Regions from separate parts of the Alkalimarinus coralli genome, predicted to be linked through region 2. Evidence: riboswitches for the same ligand, from Rfam matches in the RefSeq annotation. Region 2 holds a riboswitch; the other holds the start of a gene.
The links. Region 2 has a riboswitch for cobalamin ahead of bluB (5,6-dimethylbenzimidazole synthase). Riboswitches for the same ligand answer to the same signal wherever they lie in the genome.
Positions count from the first base shown of each region.

Region 1: it holds a riboswitch for cobalamin, as region 2 does, so the genes downstream of both, MY523_RS16320 (energy-coupling factor ABC transporter permease) here and bluB (5,6-dimethylbenzimidazole synthase) in region 2, are expected to answer to the same signal.

Region 1 is NZ_CP096016.1:3,647,643-3,650,784, forward strand. It holds gene MY523_RS16310 (RNA-guided endonuclease InsQ/TnpB family protein) at 1-543, opposite strand, end outside; gene tnpA (IS200/IS605 family transposase) at 565-981, shown strand; gene MY523_RS16320 (energy-coupling factor ABC transporter permease) at 1,067-1,747, opposite strand; cobalamin riboswitch at 1,782-1,924, opposite strand; gene MY523_RS16325 (MATE family efflux transporter) at 2,121-3,142, shown strand, end outside.
Region 2 is NZ_CP096016.1:1,289,004-1,292,145, reverse strand. It holds gene MY523_RS05720 (BaiN/RdsA family NAD(P)/FAD-dependent oxidoreductase) at 1-145, opposite strand, end outside; gene MY523_RS05715 (haloalkane dehalogenase) at 294-1,217, opposite strand; cobalamin riboswitch at 1,363-1,615, shown strand; gene bluB (5,6-dimethylbenzimidazole synthase) at 1,659-2,441, shown strand; gene MY523_RS05705 (YchJ family protein) at 2,457-2,966, opposite strand; gene MY523_RS05700 (MFS transporter) at 2,956-3,142, opposite strand, start outside.

The sequences.
Region 1 (3,142 bases), 2.4 Mb from region 2:
AGCCGCTTCTTTACAGCCCAAGTCGATACCAACAGCTTGTGTGCCTGTTGATTGCTCCGCTTCAACATCGACTACGACATTGAAGTACCAGCGTCCACGAGCGTCTTCGCTGAAACTGGCCGAACGGAACTTGTATTTCGACAGGTCGTAGCTGTCCCAAATCTTGAAGTGGTGGCCGTTGTGGAATACTTGGCCGTTTTTCCATTTAGACGCGCCCGTCTTGATCGGTATCCAGCCGAGTGAGCGGCGAACACCACCAGACTTGCGCCAGTTCAGCTTGGCCTTTTTGAATTGCTTACGACGGGTAACGTATTCTTTGCCAATCTCTTGAACCGTGTGGCTGTGCAAGCCTAACAGCTTGCCAGCGCCATCGGTGTACTTCTGCAAGTCATAGGCTGACATAAAGACACCACGCTCTTTGACCGAGCGGAGGCTTAGTTCGTTGAGAAAATTCCACACATAGTTAACTTGCCGAGCCATTTGGCCTAGCAAGTATGCGTGGTTATCTCTTACACGAACTCGGAGTGTCTTTGTCTTTTTCATAGAGTTGAGTATAATTGGTCTATGAAAGAAAACAAGCCTTATCGAACAGGTAGAAACTGTGTTTTTATGCTCCATGCACACTTGGTCTTCGTGACCAAGTATCGGCATGTTGTCTTTAATTCCGCTCATTTAGAAACGCTGCATGAACTGTTTTTAGTCGTATGCAAAGAGTTCGATGTTGAGCTGGCAGAGTTCAATGGTGAAGGAGACCATGTTCACTTGTTAGTGAACTTCCCGCCCAAAGTCTGCTTATCAAAATTGGTTAATAGCTTGAAGGGGGTATCCAGTAGGAAATTGAAATTGCATCACCCCGAGCTAATAAAATCAGCCTACATGAAAAATGCTCTTTGGAGTCCCAGCTACTTTGCGGGAAGTGTCGGTGGTGCACCTATCAGTGTGGTTAGGCAATACATCGAGCAACAAAACAGCCACCATTAAACCGCGAAGCGGTTTCCGTTATCCTTCCCCGCCCTAAAGGACGGGGCATGGCGCGAATTTTAGTCAGAGTCGATAGCCGGCTCTATTATGCGGCTTTTTCAAACAATCGTTTCTCGAAAAACCGACTGCTTTGTAGCGGGCCAACAGCCTTGGCGATGGCCAGTACCGCCAAATCTACCAGCGGTTCAAGCACAATAACGGAGGTGTATGCCAAGCTGAATGTTGCGACGGCATTGAGGTTTTCAGCACTAAAGCCCCCGCCATATAGCGCCCAAAAAGCAACCCATGCAATGATTCCTCCCTGATAAGTCAGAGAAAGTCTCAAAGTTTGCGAATACGTAATATCCTTATAGGCCACATTCGCCGGAATTATTTTCCGGGCAACCATATTCATACCATACAAAGGCACCAACAATGTAGTGACATTCATACCATACTGCGGCAAATCAAAAGGCGCCATGAAAATACCCTGTATCAGCAACCCTGCCGCCAAGCCAATAGCCGCAGGCGCTACGCCCAATATCAATAACAAGGTTGAACCCAAAATAAGGTGAACCTCAGAAACCCCGACCGGGTGATGAGGCAACACCTCAAAGAAAACAAAAACACTCAGTGTTGCCAACAGGCTTTTTACCAGCAGTTGCTTAAGACCGCCCTGCCTAATACTTTCATAACTTACTTTGGCCAATACACCTACGGCCAACAATGCGGTTCCATAACTCAGGGCGATTTTCGTGCCTTCAACGACACCGGGTTCAATATGCATAATAAATTCCTTAGTGGCTATTCCGATCCGAATAGATTGCAGTGAACACCAAGCAGGTACTCTGGCTTGCACTCTTTGATCCCCATAACGGCGATAACTCATCGAGTGCTTACAGTTGCGGCGGCAGCGACGGACTTTAACCGGTCTTCCCCTTATACTTGGTGCGGCTAAGTTATTGACTCACCAGATGGCCGTCAACTCGTTTTCGACATTTGAGACAATATGTCGCAGCCATGGTGTAGAAAAAGCCACAACGGTAGACCTTAATCACTCAACCTCTATACACAGTTGCTAATCGCGCTTACCCCTCCCGCCTTGATTAAGATAAACTGGCGATTCTCTTGTCTCTATAAATAATGCGACCAAAGCAAAAATGACTAACCTGGCAACCGATACATCTCTGGCTAAAACACTCTTCCACATGACTTGGCCAATGCTTTTTGGTGTGCTGTCTTTGATGAGTTTTCAACTGGCCGACAGCGCCTTCATTGGTCAACTCGGGGTCGCACCACTTGCAGCAGTTGGGTTTACCGTGCCGATGTACCAGCTCATTATCGGCGTGCAAGTCGGGCTTGGGATAGCAACCACCGCCGTTATATCCAAAGCGCTGGGGGCCGAGCAGACAGAGCATGCCAAACAACTTGGCGGGCTGGTGGTAATAATTGGCGCAGTGGCTATTTCCATTCTCTGTTTAATCCTCTGGTTTTCGCGAGCCACCATACTTGAAGTGTTAGGCGGCGAACCTGAGCTGCTTGCAACCCTGTCACTGTACTGGAAACCCTGGCTAATCAGCGCCTGGGTAGGGGCAATGCTTTATTTTGGCTACAGCCTATGCAGAGCGCACGGCAATACTATGCTACCGGGCATTACCATGGTGGTGACCAGCCTGCTAAATATTGCGTTAGACCCTTTATACATATTTGTGTTTGACTGGGGGCTGGCGGGGGCACCCTATGCAACCATTACCTCATTCGCCATTGGCGCGTTAATCGTCTACCCAAAAGTCATCTCGCACCAGTGGTTAGCGTTCAAGTTTCAACCGGGCACTATTCCATCGTCTATCAAACAATTAGCGAATATCACCGGCCCGGCCATGCTCAGCCAGTTTATGCCATCACTCTCGGCGATGTTTGCCACTGCCTTGGTTGCGGCCTACGGAACGGCCGCTGTTGCTGCATGGGGGTTGGGAACACGGCTGGAGTTTTTCTCAATCGTCATTGTGCTCGCCTTAACCATGTCAATGCCGCCAATGATAGGCCGATTTTGGGGGGCAAAAGACTTGGAGAGTATTCGCCAGCTGGTTAACATCGCAATTAAGTTCGTGCTGCTATGGCAGCTTGCCATCGCCATCATTTGGCTGCTGCTTTCGGACAATATCACCAGCCTGATGACGAC
Region 2 (3,142 bases):
GCCCTCCTCCCGACATGAGTATTTTCTTACCGGCTTTGTTTGCGTGGTCAACCACGAGAACCTTACGTCCTCTATTGCCTGCCGTTATGGCACACATTAGGCCAGCAGCACCCGCTCCAATTACAACAACATCATAATGCGACAACAGAGAACTCCTGATATAAGGCGTAAAGTTAAGGCTGTGACAGGCATGGCCGAATTAGATGGGCATTCTAACAGAACCGCTTAAAAAGAGGATCACCTGAACGTAGATTCACACTCAGGTGAACGCAGCACTAACCCCGGTTAAGCTATTAGATCGACGCTAACAACTCATTTACGGCGCCCGCAAACTGCTGAGGGGAGTCTTCTTGCAAAAAGTGCCCGCCTGATAACGTCTGGTGATTTTGGTCTTTACTGCCTGGGATGCGGTCGCGCATATATTTATCGCCGCCGCGGGTAATCGGGTCACCATTGCTAAAGGTTGTTAGAAACGGTTTTTCCCACTGCTCCAACACTTTCCATGCGGCCCGGTTTGCTTCTGTAGCAGGGTCATTCGGTGAGACGGGCACCAGTTTAGGGAAGGCGCGGGTTGCCGCTTTGTGCTTGCTCGAAGGAAACGGTGCATCATAGGCCTTGCGCTCTCCTCCTGAAAGCTTTTTAAAGGTGCCCATATCGATGATTCGACTTATCGGAAACCAGGGGCTATATAGCGCAAATGTCTTCCATGCATGAAACGCCATTGGCACCGGTTGATCACCGGTTGGCAACATTCCATTCCCTACAACAATCGCTTTGAAGCGGTCTGCATTTTCAGCCGCAAGCCGCAGACCAATGAGCGAGCCCCAATCCTGACATACGAGCGTGATATTGTTCAGGTCGAGCTTATCAATAAAAGTCTGCACCCAGTCCATGTGCTGTTGATATGAAAACAGGGAGATATCAACCGGTTTATCAGATTTGCCAAAACCAATCAGGTCTGGAGCTATTACACGATGACCTGCTGCAGCACAAATCGGGATCATATTTCGATACAGGTATGACCAACTGGGTTCACCATGCATCATAAGTATCGGGTCGGCGTTTCTATCGCCTTCATCGACAAAATGCATCTGTAAGCTTTGAGACTTACCGCCCCCTACTTCCATGCCTTCATCCACTTTTACGTAGTGAGGTTGAAATGGGTAACCGACCAGACGATCAAAACACTTTTCAGGTGTACGGAGATACTTGATCATTGTAGTTCCTTTTATATTATTCTTTTATCAGCGTTAACTTTATAACGATACGATGATGATTTCACCTCCCCTTTGAGCAGCCCAGAGCTAATTATTTTGGTTTTCGCGGCACTCAATATTGACAAGACTATAGGGTTTTGCAAAAGTTCCTTCCTCGCTTTTAGGTGCCAATACCTTTTTAGATTGATTAACACACTAATCAGGTATTGGAGAATCGGGAAACCGGTGAAACTCCGGTACGTGCCCAACGCTGTAATGGTGATTGTTCAACGCTCTGTTTTTGGTAGACATAAAGTCAACACAGAGTGAGCCACTGGAATACTGATAGATAACTTCCGGGAAGGCCGTTGAGCAAGACGACCCTAAGTCAGAAGACCGGCCTTTAAGCCAATAGAGACGTTTGGACAGGCGTACTCAAACTTTTCCGATAAGGGGAATACTGTGGAAAAGAAAGATACTGTTAAACCGAAAGAAGCTGTAGAAACAAAAGAAACCCAGCACCAAGACGAACTATTTTTCACCCAAGGCGAACGGGATGGTCTTTATAAAACCATCTTCAACCGGCGCGATGTTCGAGGCCAGTTCAAGCCAGATCCAATACCCGACGACGTACTGAGCCGGGTTCTTTACGCCGCTCACCATGCCCCATCTGTCGGTTTTATGCAGCCGTGGAACTTCGTGGTGGTACGTTCTGATGAGGTCAAACAGAACGTTCATAAGGCATTTGTAGAGGCCAACGAAAAAGCCGCAAACATGTTTGAGTCTGAGAAAAGTAAAACCTATCGCACGCTCAAGCTGGAAGGCATTCTTGAATCACCGGTCAATATCTGTATTACCTGTGACCGAAAGCGTACCGGCCCTGTTGTGATTGGCCGAACATCAATGAAAGAGATGGATCTTTATAGCAGTGTTTGTGCGGTGCAGAATTTCTGGTTAGCCGCCAGGGCTGAGGGTTTAGGTGTTGGCTGGGTGAGCATTATTGAGCAACAGGCGTTGCAAGCAGCTTTAGCCATGCCGGATGACATCGTCCCAATTGCGTATCTATGCGTGGGGTATGTCTCCCACTTTTTTGATAAGCCGGAACTGGAAACAGCCGGCTGGTTAAATAGAACGCCGCTCGACGACCTGCTCTACTTTGACCAATGGGGCGCGCAGAAAACCAAAGAAGAAGAGACCTTAGTCTCACAGGTGATTGACGATAAACACTTTCCTGGCAACTGGTAAACCGTCGTAAAAGCGCTATCCGCAGCATTTTTTATATTTCTTGCCGCTCCCGCAGGGGCACGGGTCATTCCTACCCACTTTGGTTTGACCCGCCGACTCGACATCACCATCCAGATAGAACCATTGATTCCCAACTTTTTCAAAGCGGGAGACTTCATGCAAGCCCTGAATCTCTTTCCCTTCACTGCTGCCACTTGCATCCCGCTCTTTAAAGTAGGCATTAAATTCTACAGTCCCTCTTTCGCCCTGTTGCTGACTACTGATAACCTGTAAGCGTAACCACTCTGTACTTTCTGCTGACTGACGCAAACTGGCTTTGTCCAGCTCCTGCTGTTTAGTGGGGTGCCAAGTCGCAATTAAGTAATCTACCTTGCCCAGCGCGTATGCGGTATAGCGAGAACGCATTAACTGCTCACAGCGATCAGGCTTGGCTGCACCACTAATAAAAGGCTCACAACATTCGGCATAAGTGAGCGAATTACCATTGACTTGATACCCACAAGGGCACTCAATTTCACGACTCATTCTCTTTAGCCCCATCAACTGTATTGGAAAAATAAACGTATATCGGTATCAGCGCTAGTACACCCAACACCCCGGCCAACATATAGAGCACCTCATAACCGGCGAGTTTAGCGACAAAACCACTCAGCGCACCGACAATACCCGACATCACCACCTGAATGCAGGCTTGCACGGTG